DNA from 2 places in the Sporomusa termitida genome. Region 1 is predicted to be linked to the other one. Evidence: riboswitches for the same ligand, from Rfam matches in the RefSeq annotation. Region 1 holds a riboswitch; the other holds the start of a gene.
What was found. A riboswitch is a leader RNA that binds a small molecule or an ion and turns the genes downstream of it on or off. The one in region 1 is predicted to bind cobalamin.
Positions count from the first base shown of each region.

Region 2: linked by a shared signal. The riboswitch ahead of SPTER_RS09325 (TonB-dependent receptor) and the one ahead of SPTER_RS01780 (TonB-dependent receptor plug domain-containing protein) in region 1 are both predicted to bind cobalamin.

Region 1 covers NZ_CP036259.1:397,163-401,832, reverse strand. Annotated here, with positions in the region: gene SPTER_RS01780 (TonB-dependent receptor plug domain-containing protein) at 60-2,021, opposite strand; cobalamin riboswitch at 2,240-2,422, opposite strand; gene SPTER_RS01775 (TonB-dependent receptor plug domain-containing protein) at 2,611-4,581, opposite strand.
Region 2 covers NZ_CP036259.1:2,030,383-2,037,602, forward strand. Annotated here, with positions in the region: gene SPTER_RS09315 (ribonuclease J) at 1-892, shown strand, start outside; gene SPTER_RS24695 (hypothetical protein) at 1,235-1,405, opposite strand; gene SPTER_RS25620 (hypothetical protein) at 1,768-1,902, shown strand; cobalamin riboswitch at 2,100-2,281, shown strand; cobalamin riboswitch at 2,529-2,715, shown strand; gene SPTER_RS09320 (hypothetical protein) at 2,879-3,088, shown strand; cobalamin riboswitch at 3,229-3,411, shown strand; gene SPTER_RS09325 (TonB-dependent receptor) at 3,786-6,173, shown strand; gene SPTER_RS09330 (hypothetical protein) at 6,310-7,220, shown strand, end outside.

The DNA.
Region 1 (4,670 bases):
ATGTCTGAATATTATATACATGTTAATAATACCATTTGTGACAGGAGTTGTCAAACATCTTAGAATGAATACTTTACACCCAGTTGAACATTGCGGGCTGCCATTGGGTAATTGCCCCGACTATTGTTCGTCCCGCCGGAAAGTAACTCATAAGCTTCATTAGTGATATTAAAAGCATTCATATATATATCGGCACTATCATTCATTTTATAATTAACCGCCATATTCCAAACCCAGTGACCCCGTTCTATAAACCGGCTGGTATCACGCCCGGAAACGCCTTGCCCATTAATATTGAAATTCCATTGATCACTGCTATAGCCCAATTTTACACGGTAACCATTGGGCTGACTGTTAGTAGAATCAACAACATAACCTGCACCATCTGAATTATTTTCAATATGAACATGAGAGTAACCTACTTCGGTATAATATTTCTCTGAAATCTTATGATGAAGATCAATCTCAAAACCACGTTTTTTTTGCTTATCGATGTTCTGTGGCCGGTAATCTGTTAAATAATCATTTGGATCATCTGCTTTCCAGGCAATAGCATCAGATAACTTACTTGCAAAATAATACAGCTTCAAAAGGGTGGCATCACTGATTTTTTTATTCACACCGGCACTAATCACATGCCCGCTTTCCGGCTTTAAGTCTGGATTGCCAACCATTCCTCCCCAAGAATCTCCCGGAGGAGAATAATAATATAAGTCATCTAAGTTAGGGGCATTAAATACCCGGTTATAAGCAACATAGACATCAGTGGTATTATCCACACTATAGCTGGCATTCAGTTTAGGCGTTGTCTGACCGCCGAATTTACTATGGTGGTCATATCTGAGCCCGGGAGTAATAATCAGTTTATCAGTAACATGATAAATATCCTGCAGATATAAAGCCTGATTGGTAATGGCTTTATCTGCATAACCACCGCCTGTATTCTCAAGTACAGTTCCTTTTATCCAATCCAGACCTGCAACTAATGTATTATTTTCATCTAACTGCCAGCCAGTCTGATATTCAAGCCCTTGGGTACGACTTTTATAAGTTCCTGAAAAATCCATATTTTGATAATTAGAGTACGCTCGGATAAATCCGGGCACTTCCTTGACTTGGTTAAAATTATAAGTTAATGCAATATTATTAGTAAGATGCGTAGATCTGTTAGACGACTGGGTAGTAACCCTATTAGGCTGCCCCCCTTCATCATTCCAATGTTCAAAATTAACTGTCCAGGAATGATTAGCGTCAATTTCCTTGTCCAGCCGTAAGGTTATACCTTGACCATCAAATTCACTGTTAGACCAGCGGTAGGTGTCCCCCTTGTTGCTGCCGCCAGTTAGCGAAGGGTTAACCACATTATATTCACTATAGTCCTGATGTTTTTTATCGGCTGTAATATACAGACTATAGCCATTTGCTTGTGCTTGCGTGCTCATTTTATAATTGCGGGTACCCCACGATCCTGTTGTAAAATCTAAAGTAGTCTTATCTTCTGCTCCTTTACGGGTAATAATGTTGATAACACCCCCGACAGCATCTGATCCATAAAGCGCAGAAGCTCCACCTTTAACAATTTCAATTCGTTCGATATTATTCATAGAAATTATTGTGTTGGGATCAAAGGTGGAGCGCCCGCCTCCTCCTTCCGGCCGACCAATTTTGCGACCATCAATCATAAACAAAACGCGATCATCGCCATTCAATCGAACAGATTGTGCAGCTCCTAAAAAACCCTTACCACTTACAATCACACCATTTACGTCTCTAAGAACATCCCCAAGATTCAGATATTGACCATTTTCAATCTGCTCCCGGGTTATCACTGTCACATTAGCGCCTGATTTAGCAGCCTGTGTAGGAACACGATTAGCCGTTACAACCACTTTATCCAAAGAATACTCTTCATCGGTTGCAGCCTGGCCCATTACCGGCGCTTGAAAAAACATAACCCCGCCTACAATCATACATACTAGTGCCTGGGCTTTGATTTTTTTTATTGATTTTGTCTCCTTCATTATGTACTCTCCATTCATCTATAAATTCCCTTGCCCGTTCCATCAAGCGCTGCCTTATCCCCTCCCCCGGAAAACTAGCTTATCTCCTTACGGCGATTAATCACACAAGCCTGCCCGGGAAAGATTTTACAAGTCAACCCTATTAATAAAAAAATCCCGGCCACATAGCCAGGAAGGATCAACTGCTCAATAATCCCCTCCCTATCGCTCGTAGGTTAAACGGTGATTCACAATAGGCAGTTCTCCTGGCTCCGGATCATCGTTCCTCCAAACCTTCCCAAGACATTTTGTCTCAGTGGTATCTCTTGGATTTACTCCCCATTACAGTGGCGGGACCGCGCCGGTATTGCACCGGACTTCCCTATTAAGCCCTTACGGGCACCTATTGATCATATTAAATTTTCTGTAAATATAATCCTAATAATAACATCGCCCGGTTAGGGTTGTCAAACATATTTCTTCCAGTTAATAAAATTCCAATACTCTTGAGATTCCGCTTCTTCAAGCTGACACTGCTCCATACACCGTGGTTTCAAAAACAAATACCAGCGCTTAAGCGACTGGTATTTGCTCATCTATCACCTATATATTAGAACTTATATTTATAACTCAGCATGTAATTAATAGGGGTTGTGTAATAGGCCGAACTGGTATGGTTGACATTGTCCTGCCTGTCCAGCACATTGTCAATACTCAAATTAATTTCACTGACTGCATCAACGGCATAATTGACATGTAAGCTTGTTAATAAATAAGGCTTGGTTGCAAAAGAGTGTGCACTGCTTGGCGTAAGCACCCGCTTGGCCAGGTAGTTCGCCGATAGGCTGGCCGTCCATTTATCCATCTGGTACGTAGCCCCGCCATTTAGCTGCAGCCGGCCGAAGTTTCTGTCCCAATAGGTTTTAACCCCGGGTTTCTCGGATTTTGCCCTACCCTTGGGGTCACTATAGGTCAGTCCGTACTGATAAGACCAGCCGTTATGTCCCTGAATATCGGCACTTAACTCTATTCCCGTATTTTTCAGATCCTCATTGACGGCGTAATATTGATTGGATTGTTTGCTAAAGCTGATATTATCCTCAATCTCATAATTAAATAATGCCGCCCGCCATTTGTGGCCATTATGATTTTTCTTCCAGCCAATTTCATAATGAATACCGGTCTGGGGGCGAAGATTGGGATCGCCCACCACCATGCCACCACCAGTGGAGTACATCTGGCCGAAAGTTGGCATTACATAGGACTGGCCAATGCTGGCATACACACTGGCGTCTGCCGACAGCTTATGGACAAACTGGCCCTGGGCGCTGAAGTTGTGATAATTTTTATCTTCAGCAGCCCCGCCTGTCCAGCTTTTCCGGGCACTCAGCGTAAAGGTGTCGGCCTCCTGCAGCGGCACTTCCCATTGGCCGTAAAGCGAATAATTATTGCGCTCATAGCGAGTGCTTTCTTTCACTTCCGGCGTATAGTCTTCATTTTGATAGGTTGCGCCAAATAACAGCGTACTCCCGCTCGTCTGCCAGATATTTTGCAGGTCGAAACCATACGTGCGATTCTTCTCCTTGGAATCTTTCAATTGCGGATATTTGTCGCTCTCGCCGGTTGAACTGTAATAGTCCATCCCGGTAGAATGCAAACTGTTGGCATTATAGTATAAATTGCCTTTTAAATCGCCCTGCTTCACATTAAGCTGGACAAAATCCTTGGTATTATCATGCTTGCGATTATAGCGCGCCTTGTCATCAATGGAATAAGGATAATCATATTTAGCGTCATAGCCCTTACCAAAGGTATAGGTGAATCGGCTGATTGATTCATTATGACTGTACATTAAGTCAACGTTTTCATCAAAAACATAAGTGAGGGTAATATTATTTTTCTCCGAACCATTAAATACATTATACATTTCCGGGGTGGCCAAGTTGGAAGAAATTTTGCCAACATCGCCCCACTTATCATAGGTATAGCTGAAACCCAGCTTACCGGCCTGGGTAGTCAGGGCATAGTTTTGCTGCCCCTTGTTGCCGCCGCCGACCGTAACGGTATTTGGCATTCCCTTCTTCATGATAATATTAACAACACCGCCGGTAGCCTCGCTGCCATATAAAATGGCTCCCCCGCCCTTGACAACCTCAATGCGTTCCACGTTTTCCAGAGGCATATCTTCGAGATTATACAACCCTCTTAAGTTGGCCGGCGTGCCGTTGATCAGCAGCAGCGTTCCTTTTTCCACACCCCTGATACTAATTTTACTGGTCATAGATCCCAGCGAAGCCCCGCCGGGACCTTTGGCCTGGTAAATTATCCCTGTGGCCATGGCCAATGCCTGCTGCAGGTTTCTGGCGCCGGTGTTCTTTAACTGCTCGCTTGTATATACATCGGTTGTCGCCCCGATATCCAGATCCTTTTTTTCATAACGCTGCGCCGTAACCAGAATCGTATCCCAGACATATTCCTCTGTAGCTTCAATATCCTCCGCATAGACAGGCGAAGTCACCGCCAGCGTGGAAAAAAACAGTGCCGCTAAACCAATGTTTCTGTTGTGCTTGCTTAATCTCATTTTTCTCTTCTCCTCTTACTTAGTCTACCTTTGCTATTAGCTGCTTGCTTTGGCCTGATGGCAGCCGGCAATGTTGAGCCACCACCCGG
Region 2 (7,220 bases), 1.6 Mb from region 1:
GGTGAATGTTGTTACGATCGCCTTAGAACTTGGCTATTTAAATATTCCCGAGGGCGTTATTGTTGATATTGACGAAATTAACAATTATCCCTCATCAGGCATCGTTATTTTAACAACAGGCAGCCAAGGTGAACCCATGTCGGCACTCACTCGGATGGCTATGTCGGATCATAAAAAAGTTGAGATTATTCCGGGGGACACCGTAATTATCTCGGCCACGCCGATACCCGGCAACGAGAAGCTGGTATCACGGACGATTGACTTTCTTTTCCGGCAGGGCGCCGAGGTTGTTTATGAATCCACCTCCGGCATCCACGTATCCGGGCATGCCAGCCAGGAAGAGCTTAAGCTGATGCACAATCTGCTGCGGCCGAAGTTCTTTATCCCCGTACATGGCGAATACCGGCATTTGATTAAGCATTCTAAACTGGCCCAGTCCTTAGGTATGGCCAAGGAAAATATTTTTGTTGCCGAAAATGGCCAGGTTCTGGAATTTACTGCCGACAAGGGCGCTGTAACCGGCAAGGTAACCTCAGGCAATGTCCTGGTGGATGGCCTGGGGGTTGGCGATGTGGGGAATATCGTCCTGCGGGACCGCCGGCAGCTGTCGCAGGACGGCATCCTTATTATTGTGGTCACGATGGATAAGCAGCGCGGTCAGGTAGCTGCCGGTCCGGACATTGTATCCCGCGGTTTTGTTTATGTCCGTGAGTCTGAGCAGCTGATGGAGGATGCCAAGGAGCGGGTTAAACAGGCCCTGGAAAAATGCGAGCTCAATAATATTACCGAATGGGCAGCAATTAAGTCCAATGTCCGTGATACCCTGGGCAAATATTTATATGAACGCACACGCCGGCGGCCGATGATTCTGCCTATCATTATGGAAGTTTAACTAGAAAAACTTGACTTCTGCCAAGTCATTTAGACGCCGGCAGAAGCCGCAGTCGTTCCTGACATAATCAGAAAGCAGATTCCTTTCTGATTATGGTATAAAAGCCCTGGCGTAGTCAGCTTGCCGCTAAATACGCCAGGGCTTGCGTATGTTTTGGCCAGGCACCCACTTCTCAGAAGACCGCAGCGGTTAAATAAACCAGAAAAAGAGTAAGGCCAGCAACAGCACCCAAAAATGGGATACCAGAAAAAATACGATTGCGGCAAAAACCAACCAGAATAGCATAAATAGTCCCACCTCTGCTTGTTATTTATTACATATTATGTTTGGTAAAAAAATATGTTACCGGAATAATGTGTCATGGGGACGGTTCTCTTGACACAGGTTGCCTATAAATAGTAAAGGGGCAGTTTCAAATTCCCCTGTGATTCTGCCTGCCAGGAGCAGCGTGGCGGCCGGCTGGCGGCCGCCTCTGCGGTGATCTGTGCGGTAGCGGCCAACCGGAAAACTCATTCATTAAGGAACGAAAAACTGCCAGGGAAAGAACCAACCAGCCCTTAATGGCGAAAAACACCAAAATACTGGTTTGAGTAAAAACACCAAAAACCGTAAAATGTAGATAGAACGCGGGTTCAGAAGCGCGTTTTTATCGGACACATTGAGGGGGAGGATTTACGATGAGCCAGTTAATGGAAATTGTACACGCTGATGGGGAATGGGCAGTTTTAGACAGGGTATCATCTGAGGAACAAGCTGAATAACCAATATAAAATACCCTATGAAAGCAATGCCAAATGGACGAAAAGAAAAGACCTTAAAGCAGAGACTTTTGGTATGAAGGGGTAATTACTGCTGTAGTAACTAAACCAGTTTATATGGGTATTCAGGTATGGGGCGGGGAATGGTACGACTGTCCTGCCATTGATGCTATATTCACTAAAGAAGAATGGGAAGAAGGCAACAATGTTTATCTGGCAAAGCAGGGCAAGAAAATACCTCAATTTCTTTAACGAATAATATCATCAATCCCTTATTTAGGGTATTTACAGAAGGATTCCTTTGAAGTATACTTGCAATACAAAAGTGTTATCATCTAATATTCACAATATAATGTATACAAGAAAATCTGTATATTGACAAAATTACCCACTGCTGTTATATTTTAATCAAAGAAAAAACAAAGGAATCCTTATAAAAAAATAGAATATAATATATTTTTGGTGCAGGTGCTCGGAAGAGCCTAACAGAAAAGCCGGTTAAATGCCGGCGCGGACCCGCCACTGTAATGGGGAGCAAAACCATGTATGCCACTGGGAGCAAAGGTTCCTGGGAAGGTTTGGTGGAGCAATGATCCAGAGCCAGGAGAACTGCCTGCATAACAATCACCGTTTTAACCTGCGATGGACCGGGAAGGGGATTGCTAGTGCAATGTTGCATTTTGTGCCGACAGCTTTGTCGGCTTACAAGAGGCCTTTCTGGATGCTATCATCTCAGGGAGGCTTCTTTTATTTTGCATAATGGTGGACAAACAGAAACGAAACTTTTATCAAGCTGCTAAGTGGATGCTTCTCACGAGGTACAATCTTCAGTAGCTGTTGTAACATAAACATAGCGGGAAACGGACCCACAAACATAAACGAATAATCATGGTACAGGTGCCTTTTTAGAAGGCTTAATAGGGAAGTCCGGTTAAAGACCGGCGCGGTCCCGCCACTGTAACAGAGAGTCAGCCCTACAATGCCACTGGAAGAGATAAACATTCCGGGAAGGCTGGGCAGGTGATGAACTGGAGCCAGGAGAACTGCCTGTACGGAAAATCTTCGCTTAACCTGCGATGAACAGGGAGAAGATTAGGCTGCAGCTTGTGTGAGCTTTATCCTTGCACAAGGCAAATCGTTACCGAAAAAGGAGGGAAAAAGACTAAAGCCTGCAAAACAGCAGGTGCGAATCGAATAATTACTGTCGACAGTATAGGGGTAGATTAGATTGACAAAACAGGAACAGATCAACCGGTTAACACAGAAGCTTTTGGATTGCGGCTATCGTTCGAGTCAGGTCAAGCAAATCATCAGTGAAGCTTCAGAAAATACTACAACGGCAGCCAGCAGTTCGCAGCAGGAAGAGTTGATTATTGAAGCTCTGCAAAGCTATGTGGAATTTGGTATCAAGTGTAAGAAGAAAGGAGCCCGCGATTAATAAGCGATATCGCTTATTGAGCCGGACACGCAAACATCACAGAAATTTTCGCTGGATGAACGGAATAAAGCCAGTAAAAAAAATGTGGTCAAAAGAGTACTATTATCCTGAAAGCACACATAAGATGAATAGGAAAACAACAACATAACGTTGGGATAGGTGCCCTTCGGGGCTTAATAGGGAAGTCCGGTTAAATGCCGGCGCGGTCCCGCCACTGTAACGGGGAGCAATCTCGCATATATGCCACTGAAGCTACTGCTTTGGGAAGGCGCGGGATGGTTATGAACCGGAGTCAGGAGAACTGCCTTATCCAGCAATCACCGTTTTTACCCACGAGGTATGGGGAGGAGATTACGTGAAAACCAAGGCCGGATTCCGGTCGGTTAGCGTAAACACTCCCAACAAGGGAGTTTTTTTATTTGGTATTATTTATGGTATGCATATTTCATCATCGTAGCATAATCGGAAAGAGAGAGGTTTTATATTGAAGCAACGCAGGTTAAAGAAAAAAGTTCTGGCGGTTAGTATCGCCTGTGCGCTGGCGCTAAGCACCACGCCAACATTTTATAGCTTTGTCTATGCGGCCGGCAGCGAACAATCGCAGGAGACAAACGAAACAGCAACCGCGCCTGACGGCAAGCAGGCGCAGGAAACCGGGGAAGTTGCGCCGGCAACTGACAGCGAGCGATTGCGGGAAATTAATGAAGAAGCAAACCGCGACAAACCCTGGCAAAAGGAATACGCATTGGAAGCGGTAACGGTGGAAGCACCACGCCCCGACTGGGAGTCCAAGCTCTCGCCCGGCACCGTAACCGTCATTGAACCCGATAAATACAAAGGCGAGCAAAAAACGTTGCCTGAACTTCTGAAAGACGTACCCGGCGTCCATATCCGGGAAGTTATGGGCAAGGGACAGTACACCACTGTCAGCGTCCGGGGCAGCACGGCGGCCCAGGTCGGTGTGTTCGTTGACGGCGTACTGGTCAATCTCGGCGGCGACGCGGCTGTCGATTTGTCCACCATTCCGGTGAAAAATGTAGCCCGCATTGAGGTCTACCGGGGCTATGTCCCGGCCCGTTTCGGCGGCACTTATATGGGCGGCGTCATCAACGTTGTCACCAAAAAGCCGGAAAAGGCAAATGTATCCGCCTCCTTCGGCCAGCGCTCCTATGGCGGCTACAGCGGCAGCCTGGAGCTTGACATGCCGCTGGGCAAAGGCAGCCTGCTGGTCGGCATCAACCGCGACCAGAGCGACGGGAATTTCAAATATACAAATTTTGAGGCCCAAAAATTGGCGGCCGGAGCACAGGCCCAGTACGATCGGTCTATGGCTCAATTTGAGGAATCAATTCAACCAGTTTATGAAATGTATGCCCCCATCTTTGGTTGGACTTCCATCCAAGATATGTTAAATGATCCCGATATGGGACCTATGTTTGCAAAGTTTCCCGCCCACAATTATTGGGAGGTCTTTGAAAGCCAACCCACCCAGGATGCCACCCGGGTCCGCCAGAACAACGATTACAAAAATACCGACGTCCTGATCAAATGGCAGGATGACCACTGGCTGATCAAGGGTAGCTGGAAGAACATCGACCGAGGGCTGCCGGATGCCGTAAAGAGTATTTGGCAGGATCTTCCCTCGCACTTTATCGCTCCCCCTGACCCCTTAGTGGATCAGACAGAGAATGACTATGTCCGGAGGATGAAAGACGCCTATCAGATAAATCAAGGGCGGCGGCAGAACCAAACCGACAAGGCGCTGCAGGTAGGCCGGAGGGATAATGCGGGCAACATGGAATGGGGCTGGCGGCTGGATTATCAGGATGAGGACAAAGACTACCATTCGGATATTCGCCGTATTCAGGAATTAGTCAATCCGGGCAACGGCCACTTCATCGGCCCCCTGCGCGAATGGAGCAGCTACAATTCCGGCCGTTTCGGCGGGGCGCTGGATGGCAGCTACAAGGCCGGGTCCAACCATCTGCTGGAATTCATGGCCAACTACTCCCATGAAACCCTGCGCATTGACGGCAATGGCATGGATAATATTAATTATGCCGCTCACTACCGGTATCGATATAAATATGAGCAAGATATGTTCAATATCCAGCTCCAGGACACGATTACCCTGAACAAAGCCGGCGATTTCTGGTTCACGCCCAGCGTTCGTTATAATTATTCCCAGGTTACCGGCTATTCGCGGTATGCCAACCCGGAACATCCCTGGACACATAGCCAAGATGAGCAGTCTAATGGCAAGGCTACCTGGCAGGCTGCCCTCAAAAAGCAGCTCGACGATCACTGGACGCTGCGTTCGACCTTCGGCACCTACTACCGGCTCTTAAACCTTTATGAGATTGCCGGGGACGGGGCCGGCATCCTGCCTAAGCCGGATTCGGACCGCACCGACGCGATGTTTCCGTTGCCCGAGGAAGGCACGCAATGGGACTTTAGCGTACTGTATCAGGGGAATATGCTTAATGCCAAATCCAATTTTGCCTTAACCTATTTTGGCCGTGATTCGGACAATATGCTGCAGCTCCGGCGTGATGGTTATGACTATTGGTGCTATAGCAATGCGGCCAAAGGCAAAGCTAATGGCGTGGAACTACAGAGCAGCCTCAAATGGGACAAGTGGGACCTCGATCTGTCGGCTACCTATCTGAATACCAAGGCCCAGACTAAATACGGGAACCGTCCCGATTCGCCTGATTCTTACTGGCAGGACATTGTCCAGCCCTATACGCCTGATTGGGAAGGTTCACTGCGTCTGACCTATCGTCCCGACACCCGGACGGCGCTCTTCGCCGAGGTGAAATATGTGGATGAAATGTATGTCAGAGAGAGCGTAAGCAAGTGGCAGACTGCGCTGACCACTGTTGGCCTGGGCGTGAAGCACAAACTGAATAAAGATTTGCAGTTCACTGTTGGCGTTAACGACCTGTTCAATAAAGGACCGGAAATTGAAGAGCGGGCTATAATAACGAACCCAACCAATCCGGACTACCCTGTCCAGATAACACAAGCCGCTTATCCGATGCAAGGCCGGACCTATTACGCCACGATGCAGTATAATTTCTGATTTATAATAGGACGATTAAGGAGGTGATGCCGATGAGTATTGCCAAGTGACGGGTTGTTTATGGAGGTGATGAACACAGGTAAGTAAAGTGTAAGTAAGGCAAGTAGAATGCAAGAATAATATGGGAGGGATTTCAATGGCTATATCTTTACTGGGTTATACCATCGTCGATTCCACATATTCGGCAGGAACTGCCGGCGCGATTGGGGCCAACAGCAGAACAGACGCCCCCGCGTCATTTACCGCTTACCCTGCTCAGGTTCCTAGTTTAAACGGTGATCCGAGCATTTACAATTACCGGACTGTCTTAGGTCAGACTAGGGTAGTTATTGGACAATATGACTTTGTTACATTACCACTTCCTTATCAGGTGTGGGACCCGGCTACTGTGCCGCCTTGGAGCAATATAGCCACAAACCGGTCTTGGCCGGCAATCAAAAACCTGTACAGCGTGGCTACGCGCGGCTATTGGCTCTATCCTATTGATTACGACTGGGCCAATATTGCTGTTGTTAATATGCTGACTGCTGCCTATCCGCAAACAACCAGCTACACTTTCCCGGCACATTTTGATGCGATTGAGGCGGCTGCCGGGCGTGGTCCGATTGTACCGGCCGGAAACCAGAATAATGGTGTGGCCATTGTCGCCAACGGTACTTCTATATATGCTCTCTTCACCACCGTGGACGACCCTTGGGCAACACCTCCGGTATACCAGGAAAGCACCATTGTGCGGATGAGTGTTAACCTGCTGACAGGAGCACTGACTTACACAGCCGGCGATTATGTCAAAGTTGGCAAAAATGCCAGCACGCTGGAATTGAGCAACGGCAATTTGTATGTCTGCGCTATCGGCGGCGGGCAGCAGCCAAGTTCGGCTAACGCCGAAACCCGCATCGACATCGTTGATCTCAGCACCTTCCCGGCGGTCAGTTCGGTGACAACAGCGGTCACGCCGGCCAGCTCGGGGATTACGGGCGACTACCGGGATATCTCGATCATTAATAGCAATAACGCTTTTGTTCTTGCCGGCCACTTTATAAATAA